DNA from 2 places in the Bradyrhizobium sp. HKCCYLRH3061 genome. Region 1 is predicted to be linked to the other one. Evidence: predicted binding sites of a transcription regulator. Region 1 holds the regulator's gene; the other holds the start of a gene.
The links. The regulator LexA, encoded in region 1, represses DNA repair genes until DNA is damaged. The targets are predictions, from matches to a motif close to TGTTCNNNNTGTGTTCNG.
Positions count from the first base shown of each region.

Region 1 (10,474 bases):
CGCCGCGGGCGGTGAAGCGCTGCGTCTCTTCCGGATTGCGGCCGCGGGTGGAAACCACCTCGCCGCGCGGCAGGAACGTGCTGGAGACCGACACCGCCTGGTCGAGCAGGCCGCCCGGATTGTTGCGCAGGTCGACCACGTAGCCGGCGAGCTTCTCCTGCGGGATCTCCTTGGAGATGGTGGCGACGGCCTTGCGCAGGCTCTCGGTGGTCTGCTCGTTGAAGGATGTGATGCGGATATAGCCGATGTCGCCGCCTTCGGTGTGATAGCGTACCGGGCGCACCTTGATGATCTCGCGCGTCAGCGTGACGTCGAGCGGCGACTCCTTGCCCTTGCGCATGATCGTGAGCTTGGTCTTGGTGTTGACGCCGCCCTTCATCTTGGCGACGGCCTGCTCGAGCGTCAGTCCCTGCACGGCTTCGCCGTCGATCTTGGCGATGAGATCGCCGGAGAGAATGCCGGCCTTGGACGCGGGCGTGTCATCGATCGGCGCGACGACCTTGACCAGGCCCTCTTCCATGGTGACCTCAAGACCGAGTCCGCCGAACTCACCGGACGTCGTCTCCTGCATGTCGCGCCAGGACTTGTCATTCATGTAGCGCGAGTGCGGATCGAGCGACGACACCATGCCGTTGATGGCGCCTTCGATCAGCGCGGGATCGCTGGGCTTCTCGACATAGTCGGCGCGGACACGCTCGAACACCGCACCGAACAAATTGAGCTGCGAATAGGTGTCGGCCATGCCGGCCGCGGCCTTGGCCTTCGCCACGAGTTGCGCGCCGTCGGGACCCGTCACCATCAGGGTCAGACCGACGCCGGTCATCGTGCCCGCCAAGAACAGCCAGTTTTTCCGCATTGTTTGCTTCCCGAGCGTTTGTTGGATGGCCGGTCGATCACAGGGTCCGCACGCGTCGCCGGCGCGATTTGTGTTGCGAACTCACACCACATTTCCGGTTTCTTCAAGGCCGATATTGCGCCGCCGTACCGGAGCCCGACCGCCGGCGCCCGCATCCGAAATGGACGTTCGCAGGCTGAAATCAAGATCAGGGCTGCGCCTGTCCTCCAGGGACCGACTGCACATATCCGGTCTTTCACGGGCACCCCTCATCACATTTCGACGAGCCGCGGAAGATGACGCGATTTGACCGCCGGCGGCTGCGGCGACCGCCTTTGCACGCCCGGCGAACTCCAGTTCGGAATGGCTTGCACCCGGACCGCACGATGGGCGATGCTCCGCGGCAAAACCGGGAAACATGACAGTCGCTGGGAGGCAACCATGAACCAACAGACCCCGATCGAGGCCGGGTGGCGGAACGTCGAGCTCGGCTCGAGCGACGAGAAGTTCCAGAACCTGCACGAGTTCATCCGCAAGGCCCGCGCCCAGCTCAACCAGAATGCCTGGGACTACATCATCGGCGGCGCCGAAACCGAGACCACGCTGCGCCGGAACCGGATGGCGCTCGACGAGATCGCGTTCCGTCCGCGCGTGCTGCGCGACGTCTCCAGGGTCGATGCCTCGGTCGAAACCTTCGGCCGCAGGCTGCGCCTGCCGGTGGTCTTGGCCCCGGTCGGCGCGCTCGAAATCTTCGATCCGGCAGGGGCCGCCAGCGTCGCCCGTGGTGCCGGACGATTCGGGGCCGCTCATATGCTGAGCTCGGTGTCCGAGCCCGGGCTGGAGAAGACCGCCGAGGCCGCTCCCGACGCGCTGCGCATCTTCCAGCTCTATGTCCGCGGCGACGACGCCTTCGTCGAGGACTATGTGAGCCGCGCCGTCGCCAACAGCTACACGGCGTTCTGCCTCACCGTCGACACCGCCCACTACAGCCGGCGCGAGCGCGACATCGCCAAGCGCTATGTGCGCGAAAGCCGGCTGCGCGCGACCGGCGGCGATCATCAGAAGGCGCTGAGCTGGCACACCGTCAAGCTGATCAAGGACAAGTTCAAGCTGCCGCTGATCATCAAGGGCATCGCGACCGCCGAGGACGCGCAGATCGCGGTCGATCACGGCGTCGACTGGATCTACGTCTCCAACCATGGCGGCCGCCAGCTCGATCATGGCCGCGGCGCGATGCACGTGCTGCCGGAGATCGTCGCGGCGGTGAAGGGCCGGGCCAGGATCATGGTCGACGGCGGCTTCTGCCGCGGCACCGACATCGTCAAGGCGATCGCCTCCGGCGCCGATCTCGTCGGCATTGGCCGGCTGCAATGCTGGGCGCTGGCGGCCGCCGGCGAGGACGGCATCCTGCGCATGCTCGAGCTGCTGGAGGACGAGGTCATCCGCGCGCTCGGCCTGCTCGGCGTCACCTCGTTCGCGGAGCTGAACGCATCCTATCTGCATCCGGCGACCGCCACCAACCTGCCGAGCGTGGTCAGCGCGTTTCCGCTGGTCGACATCGAGCCCTATCGCTATTAAGGAGGCGCTCCGTCGCTTCCACACCAGGCACCGCCGCCGCTGTCCATGCCCTCCTCCGCTCTCCACCCCGGCGCGGCCGATGCGCTGCTGTTCGATCTCGGCCGCGTCGTCATCGACATCGATTTCGTCCAGGTGGTCTCGCGCTGGGCGGCGCATGCCGGCTGTCCGCCCGAGCAGATCGCGGCGCGCTTCGTGCGCGACGAGATCTATCACGGCCATGAGCGTGGCACCGTTTCCGACGCCGCGTTCTTCGCCAACCTGCGCCAGCAGCTCGGCATCGACATCACCGACGCGCAGTTTCTCGAGGGCTGGAACGCGATCTTCGTCGGCGCGATGCCGGGCATCGCCGCGCTGCTCGCACGCGCGGCGGAAAAGCTGCCGCTCTACGCCTTCTCCAACACCAACCAGCCGCACATCGATCACTTCTCGCCTGTTTACGCCGATCTGCTCGGTCACTTTCGCGAGATCTTCCTGTCGTCGTCGATCGGCCTGCGCAAGCCGGATGCCGAGGCTTACGATCACGTCGTGAAAGCGATCGGCGTGCCGGCAGAGCGGATCGTTTTCTTCGACGATCTCTCGGAAAACATCGACGGCGCGCGCGCCAGCGGGCTGCAAGCGGTGCTGGTGCGCTCGACGGATGACGTTGCGGCGGCAATGGCGGCGCTGGGGATCTGATCGCGTTTCGCCATGACGTGTCATGGCTGACCTGCTGCCGTCGTTGTCTCTCGTGGCCCGCGAACAAGCCCGAAGCTCCGCCGTCGTCCGTGCGCGGGGACGACAGTGGAGGGTAACGCCAGTGCGGTGTTTCCTAGCAATGCCGTTCAATCATGCAAATTCGTTCTCGCGGCATGACATGCCCGAGTGATGCTGCTGTCGTTCACCCTCCAGGTCGGAGGGCGCAGGGAATGCCGGGCTGCAGGCCGCAACCCATGGCCCGCCTGCAGAAAAAAAGCAGGCGGCAGTCACCACAGGTCCAGCCGACATCCGGCATTCCCTGCGCGATGGTCTTCACGCTTATACGCGATCTCCCCGGTGCCCGGCTTGTTGGCCACCGTCGCCGACAGGATCATCAGCGCCCGCCGGCTTGGCATCAGCGTCGGGATGCCAGGACCACGCGACTTCGCGTCCGCGCCATGCCGTTCGTCCGCATGCCCGAGGGCACGCTGCGACACGTCGCGGCCACCGCATCCCGCGCTCCACGTCTCGTGACGATCGCGAAGCGCCCCTCCTGTCGAGCACGGGACCAAATCAGCATAGCAGATTATTCCGAAAAAGCGAATCCTAAATTCGCGCCGCCGCTCGCCTCGGTCGCGCACGGCCATGCCGCCTACGTTCAGCCCAAGGTCTGGATTCGACATCCGCTCTAACGGACCGCGCGAAAGCCATCGAGCCGCTGCAGATCGTCCGCGCGACGATCAACTCGCCGGCACGACGCGCTCGTCCAGGAATCCGATCACCGCATCGAACGCCTGCCGCCGATTCCGCTCCATCAGGATCATGTGCGTGCCCTGCCCGATCTCGACCAGGCGCTTGTATGGCGCGCTCCCGAGGCGAACGAACAGGTCGTGCGCCATCTCGAAGCTGACATCCACATCCCATTCCGCCGAGAGCACGAGAACCGGGCATTTGATCGTCCCGGGATCATAGGTCGGCTTGGCCGCAGTCCAATGCTCGCGCACGTCCTGCACCGCGCCGGAAGGCGCGCGGATCGCGCCGGGGTACGGCGAGTCCGGATCGGTCGCGAGCGTCGCCTCCGCCCAGGCATCGAACCAGCCGTCCGGAATGAGCTTGTCCCGCGCACGCTCCGGAGCGGCGCCGCGCCAAGCCGCCTCGAACGCGCGCGGGCTGACGATCCGATAGGCGCCGAGCGGTCCGCCGGCGTCGATGCGCAGCGGCTCGCTCGACAGCCAGAGCGGCGTCACCAGGATCAGCTTCTCGAGCTTGTCGCCCGCCGCGCTCGCGAACATGCCGGCGATCGTGGCGCCCCAGGACATTCCGAGCACGTTGACGCGCGAGATGTCGCGATGCCAGCGGATGAAGTCCACCGCGGCGGAGAAATCATCCACGGCGGTCCGCGCGTTGACCAATGGAGAGCTTTCCTCCGGCGCGCGCGACATCTCCGGCGGCCGGCAGGAGCCGCCATAGCCGCGCGCGTCGACGGCCCAGACGTCGTAGCCGGCCTGCGCCAGAACATCCATGAAGGAGGCGCCGCCGACCGCGACGTCGAACAGGCTTGCGGACGAGAAGGTGGCGCCATGCATCATCACCAGCGTGCGCTCGGCTGAAAAGCGTTGCAGATCGTTCCGGCGCTTGTTGATGAGCTGAAGCTGCACGTCGGGCGCTGGGCCTGCGATCAGGTGGCGCTCGGACACGACGTGCGATGAAGACGGAGCGTTGTCGGTCATGGTCATCTCAGATCAGGCGAAGTCCCAGGCAAACCGGTCGCCGTCGCGACTGATACGCCCGGCCGAGGACTCGGCGAAATGCGTCGTGAACACCAGCGAGCCGGACTCGGCGGCATGGTTCATCGCCCATCGGCGCGACGTCCGCGCCGCATCCGGGAACTCGCAATAGACCGAATTCCAGTCGGGATGCGCGACCTGCAGCGGATGATGCATCACGTCGCCCCAGAACAGCGCGCGCTCGCCACGCGAGCTGAAGCTGATGCAGGCGTGATCGATGCTGTGACCGGGGCTCGGCAGAAAACGGAAGCCGTCGACGACCTCGCTGCCATCGACCGTGATCTCGCGCGCGAGGCCGGCCTCGACGATCGGCAGCACGCTGTCTTCGTAGACCCCCGGCATCGGTGGATGCAGCATGGGTCCGAGCCCGGCCATGTCCCTGATCGCCGCATCGGAGCCGTCGCCAGCCGAGAGGGCGGCGACATAGGCGCGCTCTCGGCCCGAGAAAACGTGCCGGGCGTTCGGAAACACCGGCATCCAGCGGCCATCGGCAAGCTGCGTATTCCAGCCCACGTGATCCGCATGCAAATGCGTCATCAGGACGAGGTCGACATCGTCGGGGGCGACGCCGGCCGCCCGCAATCGGTCGAGGAACGGCTCGTTCAGGCGATGCAGAACGGCCGCGCCGGGCCGCTCCTTGTCGTTGCCGGTGGCCGTGTCGATCAGCACCACCCGCTCCGGCGTCCGCACCAGCCAGCTATGGATGCTCAGGCGCAGCGATCCCGTGCGCGGATCGACCGATCCCGGCCCGAAACGGCCGCGTTCGCGGGCAATGCTGGCGGCGTCCACGCCTGGAAACAGAAACTCCCCCTCGACCGCATCGAGACCGATCTCGAAAATCCTGCTGATGGTGGCGTCCCCGACGCGATAGGTCGTGATGTCCTGCATGTTTGGCGGCCTCGATCCGAACGGTGATCTTGTCTGGGCCGACATCTACGATTAGGTCATACATTCCTCAAATCGATCCAACTCATGCAGTCCATCGACCACTTCGATCTTCGTTCCTTCGACCTCAACCTGCTGGTCGCATTCGACGCACTGATGCAGGAGCGCAGCGTGACGCGCGCGGCGGCGCGCCTCAAGGTCGGGCAGCCGGCGATGAGCCATTCGCTGTCGACGCTTCGCGTGCTGCTGCAGGATGAGCTGTTCGTCCGCGTCGGCACGGTCATGCAGCCGACCCCCAAGGCTGCGGTGCTGGCCGGACCGGTTCGGGCGGCGCTGGCCCAGATGCAGGCTGCGTTGCACGCCGCACCGGAGTTCGACCCAGCGACCGAGCAGCGCACCATCCGCTTGGGATTCTCGAGCGAGGTCGAGCTGCTGCTGATCCCCGAACTCACGGCGGAGCTGCGTCGAACGGCGCCCGGCGTGCGGCTTCTCAGCCGTCCGACCGAACGCAACGAGGTGCATCGTCTGCTCGACGAGGGCGCCTTGGATGTCGGCGTCGGCTGCTTCGAGGCGGTGGCGCTGCGGCACCGATCCCAGTTCCTGTTCGAGCAGGCGCTGAGCTGCGTCTACAATCCAAAGCGCATCGCGATGAAAACACCGATCGGCCTGGATGCCTATCTGTCGCTTCCGCACGCACTGGTGACGCTGACCAACAGCCTGCAGGGCTGCCTGGAGGCGGCGCTGGATGAGATCGGGACCGAGCTCAACGTGGTCTCGGCCTCCTCGGATTTCCTCAGCGTGCTGGCGACGGTGGCCGCCTCACCGGTGATCACGACGATCCCGACCCGGATGGCAAGGCTCTACGGCCCGCGGTTTGGACTGGCGCTCTGTCCGGCGCCGTTGAAGTTGCGGCTGCCGGCGGTCTCGATGGTCTGGCCGCTGCAGCTCGACCGCGATGCCGCATCGGTCTGGCTGCGGAACATGGTGGCAAACATCCTGCACACCACCGAGCGCGCCGCCTGTCGCGCGGCTGCCGGATAGCTCCGTCTGGACTCCGTGTGCACGTGAGCAGATCGCGACTGCCCCCCGGCATGATTGCAGAGTTTCTCGCGCGATCGTGAGGCGGCGGGCCACGCGACGCACCTTCAGACGATCGGAAAGCCGGGAGCGGCTTAGGCTCTTGGCCACCCCGTGCGCGTTCGGTTAGAAGGCGATTCAGTCGATCTGCCCGTCTTCGTCCGAAGGTAATCCCATGGCCCTGATGCCGGTCTCCGATGCGTTGTCCGCGGTGCTCGCCGGCACCGAGCCGCTGGCTGAGGAAATGGTCGGGCTGGACGAGGCCTATCACCGCATCCTGGCCCGCGACCTCGCGGCGCTGCGGACGCAGCCGCCCGAGGCGATGTCGGCGATGGATGGCTATGCGGTGCGCGCGGCCGACGCAGCCAAGGCCAAGGCGCGGCTGAAGGTGATCGGCGAGGTCGCGGCGGGACGGCCGTTCGATCGCGTGGTCGGGCCCGGCGAGGCGGCGCGGATCTTCACCGGCGGCGTTGTCCCCGCAGGCGCCGACGCGGTGGTGATCCAGGAGGACACGATCGCCGAGGACGGCCATGTCGTGATCACCGAGGCCGCGATCACAGGCCGGCACATCCGGCCGGCCGGCGTCGACTTCCACCAGGGCATGGTGCTGCTGAAGGCCGGGCGCCGACTCAGCGACCGCGACCTATCCCTGGCGGCCAGCATGAATCATCCGGCGCTGCCGGTGCGGCGGCGGCCGAAGGTGGCGCTGCTCGCCACCGGCGACGAGCTGGTGATGCCGGGCTCGACGCCCGGCCCGGGGCAGATCGTCTATTCCAACGGCTACGCGCTGCGGGCGCTGGTGCGCAGCGAGGGCGCGACGCCGATCGATCTCGGCATCGCCGCGGATACGATGGAGGCGACGGTCGCTGGAATCCGGCGCGCCCGCGCGGCCGAGGCCGACGTCCTGATCACGACCGGCGGCGCCTCGGTCGGCGATCACGACCTGGTCAAGCAGGCGCTGGAGGCCGAGGGCGTCGAAATGGCGTTCTGGAAGATCGCGATGCGGCCGGGCAAGCCGATGATGCACGGACGGCTCGGCGACATCAGGGTGATCGGACTGCCCGGCAATCCGGTGTCGTCCTATGTCTGCGCCATCCTGTTCATGGTGCCGCTGATTCGGCACCTGCTCGGCCGCGACGAGGCCGTGATGCTGCGCGAGACCGCCCTGCTCGGCCGCGAGTTGGGGGCGAACGATTCGCGCGAGGACTATCTGCGGGCGCAGCTCAAGGAGCGCGCCGACGGCACCCTGGTCGCAACACCGGTGACGCAGCAGGATTCGTCGCTGCTCGGCAATCTCGCGCTGTCGCAGGCGCTGGTGATCCGGCCGGCGTTTGCGCCGAAGGCGCCTGCCGGCAGCCCGTGCGAAATCCTGCGCCTGCCGAACTGAGCCGCTTCCCCGGTAAAGCCCGGTCCGTTCATCATATTTTTAGGATTGCGGAACACACATCGAACATATAGTGTCCGTTCATGATTTGTTTTTAGTATGTTGCGGGCGACGCGATGACGGTCCGACTCCAGGGCGCTCTCAGCCGGCTTGTGCTCAAGGCGCAGCTCCTGGACTCGGACAACAACAAACCGGGGACCAGGTCGAAATGCTGACGCGCAAACAGTACGAACTTCTGCGGTTCATCAACGAGCGGCTCAAGGAAGCCGGCGTGCCGCCGTCCTTCGACGAGATGAAGGATGCGCTCGATCTGCGTTCAAAGTCCGGCATTCATCGCCTGATCACGGCGCTCGAGGAGCGCGGCTTCATCCGCCGGCTGCCGAATCGCGCCCGCGCGATCGAGGTGATCAAGCTGCCCGAGCTGTCGCAGGCCGCGGGCAACCGTCGCGGCTTCACGCCGTCGGTGATCGAAGGCAATCTCGGCAAGGTGCGCACCAGCACTCCCGCGCTGGACGATGGCGAGCGCCCTGTCGCGGTGCCGGTGATGGGCCGCATCGCCGCCGGTACCCCGATCGAGGCGCTGCAGACGCGCAGCCACACCATCAGCGTGCCTGCGGACATGCTCGGCAACGGCGATCACTATGCGCTCGAGGTGCGCGGCGACTCGATGGTCGATGCCGGCATCCTCGACGGTGACATGGCGCTGATCCAGCGCAACGAGACCGCCGACACCGGCGACATCGTGGTGGCGCTGATCGACGATGAGGAAGCGACCTTGAAGCGCTTCCGCCGTCGCGGCGCATCGATCGCGCTCGAGCCGGCCAACACCGCCTACGAGGTGCGCATCCTGCCGCCGAACCGGGTGAAGATCCAAGGCAAGCTGGTCGGGCTGTACCGCAAGTACTGATCGCGAATGGGATCGGTCGATCGGCGGCGGGCGCACGCGCTTTCGCCGCCGAGCTGGAGGCTGCCCAGCAAAATACGTCACGCGCGAATGCACCTCATGATGTGCAGCGCGGCATGCTCAAACGCTTGTGATCGGCCGCGGGCACACGCGATGCAGATCAGCGCAGAATTGCCGCGAAGCGCGCGCTAACATCACCATCGATGTCCACTCTGATAGAGGCCTGCGCCTGTCCGGGGGGAGCGTGGGTCGGCTATCTCTCAACGAGGAGCGATCCGATGTGTGACTACAGCCTCCATGCGGTTGCGTCCCGTCCCGCCAAGGTCGGCGAGACGTTGATCTCGATGACCTTCCGTGGCACCGCCACCCGCGGCTTCGCCCTGGAGAGCGAGCCGACCGTCGCAGTCTGCATGATGCCCGGCACCGAGTTGGCCTTCGCCGAGGACGTCCGCTACGACAGCCGCTGGCTCTGGACCCGGACGATCCGCGAGCGCGTCGCAAAGTTCAACAGCATCGAGACCCACATTCCCGATCGCCATCACGACGCGATCGAGTTCGCCGACGGCCGCCACGTGCTGGTGACCCAGCTCTGCGAGGGCCAGCGCGTCACCGTGCTGCAATTGCCGGTCAGCAAGCAGCCGGCAGAGCGTCGCCCGGACATCGGCGAGGACGTGCCGACGTCGCATGCCACACCGATTCGCCGCATCAGCATCACCTGAGGGCCTGCGCGTCGGCATTTCTGTCGGTCGTGAGCGCGCTTTCGACGGTGGGAGACTTGGTCAACTTGGGTTCTGCAAGCGCAAAGTCCTCTCGGGCGAACGTCCGGCATCGCATCGGATAGGAACGACATCCCTCGGCCGGCATTGTTTGCCGGGGGAGCTTGCCGCCGTGGTCAACAAGATCGATTGGAACAAGGCCGGACGGATCACCGAGCCCGGCCGCTACATGCTTGCGTTCGGATGGCTGACGGTCACGGCTGATGACGTCGCCATCTGGCAACGCTATCCGGGCGCCGCGTTCACGCTGGTCGAAGGTCCATCGCTGTTCGATGGACCAGACGACACCGAGTATCATCGCGGCACGTTCGAGCTGCCCGGCACTCAATCCTGCTCGCTCTGCTCGGTCTCCGGCGGCGTCGCGTCCTGAAGCGGCGCGGCCGGCGCACGCGGCGTCAGCGTCGTGTCGAACGCGCCGGCCTCGGCGGGTGCCGGCCACCATGGGCGGTCAGTGCCGCCGGCGCGCGCCGGCGTCACGGCGAAGCCTATGCCCTGCTGCACCAGCAACAAGGCGCCCTGCTGCCGCAGCCGTTCGCGATCGATGACGGCCGCCGCGCAGGATGACGGCGCGGC
Region 1 covers NZ_JBNPUE010000018.1:78,925-89,398, forward strand. The annotation lists gene ACQR2C_RS25775 (S41 family peptidase) at 1-856, opposite strand, end outside; gene ACQR2C_RS25780 (alpha-hydroxy acid oxidase) at 1,277-2,413, shown strand; gene ACQR2C_RS25785 (HAD family hydrolase) at 2,459-3,088, shown strand; gene ACQR2C_RS25790 (hypothetical protein) at 3,376-3,735, opposite strand; gene ACQR2C_RS25795 (alpha/beta hydrolase) at 3,829-4,818, opposite strand; gene ACQR2C_RS25800 (MBL fold metallo-hydrolase) at 4,831-5,763, opposite strand; gene ACQR2C_RS25805 (LysR family transcriptional regulator) at 5,848-6,801, shown strand; gene ACQR2C_RS25810 (molybdopterin molybdotransferase MoeA) at 7,013-8,224, shown strand; gene lexA (transcriptional repressor LexA) at 8,430-9,128, shown strand; gene ACQR2C_RS25820 (hypothetical protein) at 9,404-9,844, shown strand; gene ACQR2C_RS25825 (hypothetical protein) at 10,014-10,271, shown strand; gene ACQR2C_RS25830 (ComEC/Rec2 family competence protein) at 10,226-10,474, opposite strand, start outside.

Region 2 (10,474 bases), on a different contig from region 1:
GATGACGTCGCCGAAGCGGCGGGTGAGCGCCTCGATCTTTTGCCGCCGCGCATCGCGCCGCGCCTCGGCATCGGCACCCTGCAACGCCAGCCGATCGGCCTCGGCCGACTTCTCCTGCAGAACGCCGATGGCGTGGGCGAGCGTACCGACCTCGTCGGTGCGGTCGCGGTAGGCGATTTCCACATCGCGCGCGCCGCTGGCGATGCGCCCGATCAGCTCGGTCAGGTTGGACAGAGGCTTGATGACCCGAGCGTTGAACCAGAGTGTTCCGAGCGCAGCGGCGGCAATGTTGACGACGAGCAGAATGAGCGCCAGCACGAAGCGGAGCTGGGCGTCGCCGAGCGCGGCCTCGCTCTGGCGCAGCGCCTCGGTCAGCGCGGCATCACGCAGCGGCAGGATGGTGTCGAGGATCGGAAACAGCGACCGCAGGAATTGATCGGGGTCGAGCTCGAGCACCTTGCCGCGATTCGGCGCCACCTGCGACGTATACAGCTCGCCGCCGCGCGCCCAATAGCCGTTTTCCACCCCGGTCATCGCTGCGAAGATCGGCTTCTGATCGATCTCGGCAGCGGCAAGCTTAGCCGTCGCCCAGATCCGCTCAATGCGTCCCTTGAACGCGGCGAGCGCCTCGGCCGGCTCGCCGGCCATCGGCTGCTTGGTCGCGATCATGCGGATGAGCGTCGTGGTGGCGCGGCCGGCCCAGTCGCGCAGATCCCATCCGATCACGGCGAGCCGCGCGGCCTGGCCGACCGCGGGGTTGGCCGCATTGATCCGGCGCACGATCACCTCGACATGGCTGCCGGTGGCTTCCTGGACCGTGAACATCTGCGGCACGTAGTCGCGGACGACGGCCTCCGACCGGGACGCCTTGGGCTCGGCCACGGCATCGAGCGCCGCGCCGCGCAGCGTGCGCAGCTTCTGCTCGATCGAATCGAGCGCTGCGACGTCCTCGCGAAGCTGCGCCAGGCTGCGCGCCTTGGCGAGCGCCTCATCGGAGCCGCCGGTGATCTTCTTGAGCCCCGCGAGCTCCTCCGCCGTCGCCGGGTTGGCCGATGCCAGTCGCGGATTGATCCAGGCGCGCTCCACATTGAGCTTTTCCGGGAGCCGCAGCATGGCGGCCAGCAGTTGCGCATCGGCGCCCGCGGTCCGGGCCGCTTGCAGCGAGGTCAGCTGCTGCCAGGCGAACAGCACGGTGGCGAGCAGGCCGATGACGGCCCCGAGCAGCAGAGAGAGCAGGAAGACTTGACGAATGCGCACGATCGACCTCGCTGGAGAGCAGCCTGAGGTCCGGATAGCAGGGAGGGATTCAATTTGAAGTTAATGAGGCCTATCGCGCAACTCGAAGCAGCAACTAATTAGGACAGACTCTCGTCGCGGTACGCGACGGGCCGGTTTCCACGCGGGAACGACCTCAATAGTCGACCTTCACGAGATAGAGCCCTTCCGGTGGCGCGACGACGCCACAGGCGGCGCGATTGCGCGCGGCGAGCGCGGCGGCGAGATCATCTGCGGTCCAGCGGCCCTGCCCGACCCACACCAGCGAGCCGACCATCGAGCGCACCTGGCTATGCAGATAGGAGCGCGCGGAGGTGAGGATGGTGATCGCATCGCCGTCCCTCACGACATCGAGTTGATCGAGCGTCTTCTCCGGCGATTTCGCCTGACATTCCGCATCGCGGAAGGTCGTGAAATCATGCTTGCCGAGCAGCCGCTGCGCCGCCGCATGCATCGCCTCCGAATCCAGCCGCTGCGGCACGCGCCAGACGCGGCCGACCTCGAGCGCAAGATTGGAGCGGCGATTGACGATGCGATAGCGGTAGTGCCGCTTCCGCGCGGAGAACCGCGCTTCGAAGCTGTCGGGCACGATCTCGGCATGGAGCACCGCAACCGGGTTCGGCCGCAGATGCGCGTTGAGTGCGTCGCGCAGCTTGTCGGGGCGGAACTCCTTGGCGATGTCGCAATGCGCGACCTGCCCCATGGCGTGGACGCCGGCGTCGGTACGGCCAGAACCGTGCACGCGCGTCGGCACGCCGCAGGTCGCCTGCACCGCAGCTTCCAGCGCGCCCTGCACCGACGGCAAGGTCGCCTGCAGCTGCCAGCCGCAGAACGGCGCGCCGTCATATTCGATGGTGAGCTTGTAGCGGGGCATCGCCTCGATCGCGTTTGGCCGTCATTGCCGGGCTTGACCCGGCAATCCATCCATGGACGAAGCTTGTTCGCGAGATGGATGCGCGGGTCAAGCCCGCGCATGACGAGCTGAATTGGTCAGCCGAAGCGCAGGCCCGGCGCGACGGGCGTGCCGCGCAGGAAATCCGCGGCTTTCATCGGGCCCTTGCCGGCGCGCTGCAGCTCGGTCACGCGGATGGCGCCGTCGGCGCAGGCGATGGTGAGCTGCTCGTCGAGCACGGCGCCGGGCTCGCCCCGGCCGTCGGCGAGCGCGCAGCGCAGGATCTTCAAACGCGCCGCCTCGCCATCGAGGGTGACCTCGCTCCAGGCGCCGGGGAACGGCGACAGGCCGTGGATGTGACGCAGCACCGTATGCGCCGGCTTCGTCCAGTCGATCCGCGCCTCGGCCTTCTCGATCTTGGCCGCATAGGTCACGCCGCCCTCGGCCTGCTTCGTCAACGTCAGCCCGCCGCGCGCCAGCGCCGCCATCGCCCGCACCATCAGGTCGGCGCCGATGCGCGACAGGCGATCGTGCAGGTCGGACGCCGTCATCGCGTCAGTGATGGGCAGACGCTCGGCCATCGCGACGTCGCCGGTGTCGAGACCGACATCCATCTTCATGACCATCACGCCGCTTTCGGCGTCCCCTGCCATGATGGCACGGTTGATCGGCGCAGCGCCGCGCCAGCGCGGCAGCAGCGAGGCGTGGAGGTTGTAGCAGCCGAGTTTTGGTGCATCGAGAATCGCCTGCGGCAGGATCATGCCATAGGCGACGACGACGGCGGCGTCGGCCTGGTGGGCGCGGAACGCAGCCAGCGCGTCCTCGGTCTTCAGCGTCTTCGGCGTGAGCACGGGAATGCCGAGCCGCCGCGCCTCGGTCTCGATCGGAGTCGGGACCAAGGCCAAGCCACGGCGGCCACCGGGCTTCGGCGCGCGCGTGTAGACGGCCACGATCTCGTGGCCGTGGCCGGCGAGCTCGAGCAGGGTCGGCACGGCGAAATCCGGCGTGCCCATGAAGATCAGGCGAAGCGGCATCTGGTGCGCCCCTCGAGGCTTCATCCTGCCGTCATGGGCCGGGCTCGTCCCGGCCATCCACGTCGCAATGCCAACGCGAGAGGCAAGACGTGGATGCCCGGGTCAAGCCCGGGCATGACGGAGGAGAGAGTTGATCGTTACTCGCCGGCGCGCTTGGCGGCCTTGGTGAACTTCTTCATCACGCGGTCGCGCTTGAGCTTCGACAGATAGTCGATGAACAGCACGCCGTTGAGATGGTCGATCTCGTGCTGGATGCAGGTGGCGTAGAGCCCCTCCGCATCCTCCTCGCGGACCAGCCCGTCGAGATCGGTGAAGCGTACGCGCACACGCGCCGGCCGCTCGACCTCCTCGTAATATTCGGGGATCGACAGGCAGCCTTCCTCGTAGACCGACAGCTCGTCCGACTTGGCAACGATCTCCGGATTGATGAAGACGCGCGGCTCGCGCTTGCCTTCCCCGTTCGCGTCGGGCTTGGCCAGATCCATTGTGATGACGCGCAGCGGCTGCGCGACCTGAATCGCTGCGAGCCCGATGCCTGGCGCGTCGTACATGGTCTGAAACATGTCGTCGACCAGCTGCCGGATCTCCGGCGTGACCTTCTCGACCGGCTTGGACACCAGCCGCAACTGCCGGTCCGGCAGGATGATGATTTCTCTTAGGGACATGGCGCGCGATTTAAGCCGCGGAACCGGCGCGGTCAATGTGATGGCTCGCAGTTAAGACTTCGCTAACCATGAATTTCAATGTCTCGTTAACCATGATTCTTTACCCGGCCTTAACCATAAATGTTCTCTCTTCGTTCGCGAGCTCTTGCGAATCGGATAGATGGGGGGTGATGACCGCCAGCCAGTCCCTCAATCCTGTCGTCGTCATGATCGGCGATCTGCCCGTGCGCGCCAGCGACGCGCTGATCGGGTTTGGCGTGCTGGTTCTGCTCCTGCTGCTGATGATCGTCGCGGCCGTGGTGCGCTCCGGCCGGCGCGGCGCCGAGCTCGCGGCCCAGCAGGCGATGCGCGCCGATGAGATCGAACAGCGGTTCGGCGAGATGATCCGGGTGCAGAGCGAGGCCTCCGGCCGGGTCGACGCGATGGCGCAGCTGCTTGCCGGGCGGCAGGTGGACCTGGCGCGCAGCGTCAACGAGCGGCTCGACGCCGTCACCCATCGCGTCGGCCAATCGATGGAGCAGACCACGCGCCACACCATGGATTCCTTGCGCGTGCTGCACGAGCGGCTCGGCATCATCGACAACGCGCATCGCGATCTCAGCGAGCTCACGACACAGGTCACGACCTTGCGCGACGTGCTCGCCAACAAGCAGTCGCGCGGCGCATTCGGCCAGGCGCGCATGGAGGCGATCGTCCAGGACGGGCTGCCGAAGGGCAGCTACGCCTTCCAGTACACGCTCGTCAGCGGCAAGCGGCCGGACTGCGTCGTGTTCCTGCCCGACACGCGGCCGCTGTGCATCGACGCCAAGTTTCCGCTCGAGGCAGTGACCGCGCTGCACGACGCGGAGACGGAGGACGAAAAGCGCGCCGCCGCGCAGCGGCTGCGCACCGACGTGCTGCGCCACGTCAACGACATCGCCGAGAAGTACCTCGTGGTCGGCGAGACGCAGGACACGGCGCTGATGTTCGTGCCGTCGGAATCGGTCTACGCCGAGATCCATGACGGCTTCGACGACGTCATCCAGAGAGCCTATCGCGCCCGTGTCGTGCTGGTGTCGCCGTCGCTGCTGATGCTCGCGATCCAGGTCATGCAGCAGATCATGAAGGACGCGCGCATCCGCGACGCCGCTGACCAGATCCGCAACGAGGTGATCCATTTGGGCGACGACCTCGGCCGCCTGCGCGAGCGCGTGCTCAAGCTGCAGAAGCATTTTGGCGATGTCGGCGAGGACATCCGCCAGATCCTCATCTCCGCCGACAAGATCGAAAAGCGCGCCGCGCGGATCGAGGAGCTCGATTTCAGCAAGCCGGATGCGCCGGCGGACTCTCCGCGCATTGCGCCGGGCGCGGGCGCGACGCCGGACCTGTTTCCGCTGGCGGGGCGGATGCAGGCGGGGGAATGACCGCGGCGTCGCGAAAGCTGTCCAGATCTGCTACCACCCACCGATGACCGCACCTGACGCCGCCTCCGACATCAGAGCAACCGCTGCAAAGCCTGAGGCCAAGCCCGCCCCCACCTGGCGCGAGAGCATGGCCGTCTACCTGCAGCCGCGCGTGCTCGTGGTGCTGTTCCTCGGCTTCTCCTCAGGTCTGCCGCTGGCGCTGTCCGGCTCGACGCTTCAGATCTGGATGCGCGAGCTCGGCGTCGATCTCGGGACCATCGGGCTGTTCGCGCTGGTCGGCACGCCCTACACGCTGAAATTCCTTTGGGCGCCGCTGGTCGACGCGCTGCACGTGCCGCTGCTGACGCGCGCCTTCGGGCGGCGGCGCGGCTGGCTGGTGTTCGCGCAATTGCTGCTGATCGCGGCCATCCTGCTGCTGGCCGTGACTGACCCGGCGCATGCGCCGTTCATGGTCGCGCTGGCCGCGCTGCTGGTCGCCGCGATGTCGGCGACCCAGGACATCGTGGTCGATGCCTTCCGCGTCGAGAGCCTTCCGGAGAGCGAGCAAGCCGCGGGCATGGCGGCGTATGTCGCCGCCTACCGCATCGGCATGCTGGTCTCGACCGCCGGCGCGCTGGTGGTGGTCAGTGCATTCGAGAACTCGGGGTTGACGCGTCCGTCGTCCTGGATGTGGGGCTATGTCGCGATGGCCGGAATGGTGCTGATTGGCACGATCACGGCCCTCGCGGCGACCGAGCCGGCTCAGTCGCAGCAGGCGGAGGCCGCGATGGGCGCGGACACCGCGCTCACCCGCGTGATGCATGCGGCCGCCGGAGCCTTCGTCGAGTTCCTCAGCCGACGTGATGCGCTCACGGTGCTCGCCTTCGTCGTGCTGTTCAAGTTCACCGACGCCTTCTCCGGCACGATGACCGCGCCGTTCGTGATCGATCTCGGCTTCAGCAAGGTCGACTACGCCGCGATCGTGAAAGGCGTCGGCCTCGCCGCCACGCTCGCCGGCGGCTTTGCCGGCGGCTTCGTCGCGCGGCGCTATTCGCTCGCCACCAGCCTGTGGATCGGCGGCATCGTGCAGGCGCTGGCCAACCTGTCGTTCTCATGGCTCGCCATCGTCGGCGTCAATCAATGGGCGCTGGCGCTGGCGATCTCTGCGGAGAACTTCACCAGCGCGATCGGCACCGTGATCTTCGTCGCCTATCTCTCTGCGCTGTGCCAGAACCCGCTGCACACCGCGACCCAATATGCGCTGCTCACCGCGCTCGCCGCGGTTGGACGAACCTACCTGTCATCGGGCGCGGGCTATGTGGCGAAAGCGACCGGCTGGCCTACATTCTTCGTCATCTGCGCACTCGTCGCGATCCCGAGCCTCGTGCTGCTTGCTTGGCTGCAGAGGCGCGGCCATTTCGATGAATTGGGGCCAGTGAAGGTCTAGCTGCCGCCTGGGGTTAGACTGTCATCATCCGCGAAGGCGGGTGATCCGGGATTGCAGAGACGTCGGCGATCAACCGCGAGGCCGCGGCGTGCTGGATCGCCCGGTCAAAGCCAGGCGATGACAGCGGAAATCGTGGCGCTGCTTTCGCGTGAATGCTCCCAGCGGCCTCAACGCTTCACCAAGCTCCACTTGGTCACGACCGCCTCGCTCATCTGTCCCGCATCCTGGGCGCAGGCGATCTCGTCGACCTTGACCGCGATCTGCTTGCCGAGCAGCCCCTTGAGCTGAGACGCCTGAGCCGTGTTCGCGGTGACGAGCTGGAACGTCTCCGGGCCGGTCTCGAGATTGCACAACCCGCTCGGCGGCGGCAGACGGCGCGGCTCGCTGGTGATCTGATAGGCCGCGGAGGGCTGGCCCGGCTTGGCGCCTTTCAGCTTCAGCGCCGTCAGCTCGCCCGACAGCACGTCACCGGCATTGAGCGGACGCCCCGCCTTCTGCGATGCCTCGCTCTGCTGCGCCAGCACCGACGGCGCCGAGAGTACCGCCAGAATCGCGCCCAAAGCCAGCCGTTTGCCGAATCCGCGTTTCGTCATCATTCCACTTTCGTCTGTGCCTAGAACAAGGTCCGCTGCCGCATCGCGGCCGAGAGCGTGCCTTCGTCGAGATAGTCGAGCTCGCCGCCGACCGGCACGCCATGCGCCAGCCGCGTGACCTTGACGTTCGCCTCTTGCAGGAGGTCGGTGATGTAGTGGGCGGTGGTCTGGCCATCGACCGTCGCGTTCAATGCGAGGATGATCTCCTGCACCTCCGGCGCATGCGCGCGCTGCACCAGCGCGTCGATGGTGAGGTCCTGCGGACCGACTCCGTCGAGCGGCGACAAGGTGCCGCCGAGCACGTGATAGCGGCCGTTCGAGGCCTTGGCGCGCTCCAGCGCCCAGAGATCGGCGACATCGGCGACGACGACGATCATCGCGGGATCGCGCCGCGGATCGGTGCACACCGTACAGGGATTCTGGGTATCGATGTTGCCGCAGGTCTTGCAGACCTGGATGCGGTCGATCGCGACCTGCAGCGCCGAGGCGAGCGGCACCATCAGCGCCTCGCGCTTCTTGATCAGATGGAGCGCGGCACGCCGCGCCGAGCGCGGCCCGAGGCCGGGCAGGCGCGCAAGCAGCTGGATCAGGCGTTCGATCTCAGGACCGGCGACGGCCATCAGTTCACGAATGTCATCGGGTCAACTAACCAAAACCGAAGCCTGGCGGCAGGCCGAGCTTGCCGGTGATGGCCTGCATCTTCTCCTGCATCGCGGCTTCCGCCTTGCGCCGCGCGTCGCCGTGCGCGGTGACCAGCAGGTCTTCCAGGATCTCGGCCTCCTCCGGCTTGAGCAGCGACGGATCGATCTTGATGCTCTTCACGTCCATCTTGGCGGTCATGCGCACGGCGACCAGACCGCCGCCCGAGATGCCCTCGACCTCGACGTTGCCGAGCTCCTCCTGCATTTCCTGCATCTTCGTCTGCAGCTGCGCCGCCTGTTTCATCATGCCGAGAAAGTCAGCCATCGGAGCACCTCATCATCAGCCTTCTTGTTGAGCATGATCTTTCGGAAGACCGGTTTCCACGTTTCCGGATCATGCTCTAGAAATCGTCATCGTCGGACTCGTCGGGCGGCTCGACAGCACTGGCGTCCGATTCGGGCGGCTCGGGGGCGAGCCGGCGCACTTCGACCACCTTGGTGCCCGGGAACCGCGCCAGGATCTCCTGTACGCGCGGATCGGCCTCCGCCGCCGCCTCGCGCTCGCTCTTGGCGCGCAGATTCTGCTCGCGCAAGGTCGCCTGACCCGGCTCGTTGGAAACGATCACCGTCCAGCGCCGGCCGGTCCAGTCTTCCAGCTTGCGGCCGAGGTCCGAGACAAGCGAGCGTTGCGCCGTCCGTTCCAGCGCGATCTCCAGCCGTCCCTCTTCGAAGCGGACCAGCCGCACGTCCATCTCCAGCGCGCTCTTGGTGATCAGGTCGCGATTCTTGCCGGCCAGCGCGACGAGTTCCTGGAAGCTCGCCAAGCGCAGCGCGGGCTGGTCCTGCGATGCCGGTGACGGCTGCGATGACATCGCCTGCGGGCGCATCGAACCGCCGACCGCGGCGAGCGTCGGGCCTTGCGCGCGCGGCGCCTGCATCGGCGCCGACGTCATCACAGGCGGCGTTCCCGCGCTCATGGTGGATGCCGGCGCAGGACGTGCCCCGCCGCCGTTCGTGACGATCGGCGAGCCACCACCGTTCTGGTCGATCATCCGAATGGCTTCGTCAGGCGTCGGCAGATCGGCCGCGTAGGCAATCCGCACCAGCACCATTTCCGCCGCTGCAGCCGGGCGCGTCGCACCTTGAGTCTCGGCGATGCCCTTCAGCAGCATCTGCCACATCCGCGACAGCACGCGCATCGATAGCTTGGTGGCGAAGTCGCGCGCGCGCAGCCGCTCGGTCTCGCTGAAGGCGACGTTGTCAGCCGTGGCCGGCACGACCTTCACCCGGGTGACGAAGTTCACGAACTCGGCCAGGTCCGACAGCACGACCACGGGGTCGGCGCCGACGTCATATTGCTCGCGGAATTCCTTGAAGGCGGCGGCGATGTCGCCGCTGGCGAGATGGTGGAACAGGTCGATGACGCGAGTGCGGTCGGCGAGGCCGAGCATCTGCCGGACATCGTCGGCACGGACCTCGCCGGCGCTGTGCGCGATCGCCTGATCGAGCAGCGACAAGGAATCGCGCACCGAGCCTTCGGCGGCGCGCGCGATGATGCCGAGCGCCTCGGGCTCGATCGTCACGCCTTCCTTGGTCGCGATGCCCGAAAGATGTTTCATCAGCACGTCGGCCTCGACCCGCCTCAGGTCGAAGCGCTGGCAGCGCGACAGCACCGTCACCGGGACCTTGCGAATCTCGGTGGTGGCGAACACGAACTTGGCGTGCTCCGGCGGCTCCTCCAAGGTCTTCAGGAAGGCGTTGAACGCCGCCGTCGACAGCATGTGGACTTCGTCGATGATGTAGACCTTGTAGCGCGCGCTGGCCGGCGCATAGCGGACGCTGTCGTTGATCTGGCGGACGTCGTCGACGCCGGTATGGGACGCCGCGTCCATCTCCAGGATGTCCATGTGCCGGCTTTCCATGATCGCCTGGCAATGGGTGCCGAGCACCGGCATGTGGATCGTCGGGCCCTTCACCGAACCGTCGGGCAGCTCGTAGTTCAGGGCGCGGGCGAGGATGCGGGCGGTGGTGGTCTTGCCGACGCCGCGGACGCCGGTCAGGATCCAGGCCTGCGGAATCCGGCCGGTCTCGAACGCGTTCGAGACCGTGCGCACCACGGCCTCCTGGCCGATCAGATCCGCGAAGCTGGAGGGGCGGTATTTGCGCGCCAGCACCCGGTAGGGCTTGGCGGGAGCGTCGGCGCTGTCAGGCGGAACAGGTGGGGCGCCAGCGTCAGTCATCGAGCGATCCGCAAGTGAGCATTCCAGTCCGGCATCGATCGCGATCGTCGACGCCATCAGCCTCGACGCAATCAACCGGAGCGCGGTCGAGCGCCCGCCCTGCGCGGGGTCCCCGCCATCTTTGCGCGATTCGCTCGAAAAAACAGGTAGGAGACTGACGAGCGACCCGATCCGGACCTCGTTAGGGCTGCTTCCTTCCGGACCTGACCCGGTTGGCGAGTGGCTCGTCCACCGCCAATCTCCCGCTGCCTATTTGGGGCCAAATGGTCCGGAAAGCAAGCGCGAGCTTCGCCGGCCCGCTCTAC
Region 2 covers NZ_JBNPUE010000012.1:115,088-125,561, forward strand. The annotation lists gene ACQR2C_RS20160 (methyl-accepting chemotaxis protein) at 1-1,257, opposite strand, end outside; gene truA (tRNA pseudouridine(38-40) synthase TruA) at 1,412-2,149, opposite strand; gene fmt (methionyl-tRNA formyltransferase) at 2,266-3,201, opposite strand; gene def (peptide deformylase) at 3,339-3,866, opposite strand; gene ACQR2C_RS20180 (DNA recombination protein RmuC) at 4,037-5,269, shown strand; gene ACQR2C_RS20185 (AmpG family muropeptide MFS transporter) at 5,313-6,695, shown strand; gene ACQR2C_RS20190 (hypothetical protein) at 6,863-7,288, opposite strand; gene recR (recombination mediator RecR) at 7,309-7,908, opposite strand; gene ACQR2C_RS20200 (YbaB/EbfC family nucleoid-associated protein) at 7,934-8,254, opposite strand; gene ACQR2C_RS20205 (DNA polymerase III subunit gamma/tau) at 8,331-10,169, opposite strand; RNA gene ffs (signal recognition particle sRNA small type) at 10,316-10,412, opposite strand.
Region 2: ACQR2C_RS20180 (DNA recombination protein RmuC) is a predicted target of LexA. The motif match lies at 3,988-4,005, and genes of this name have one in related genera.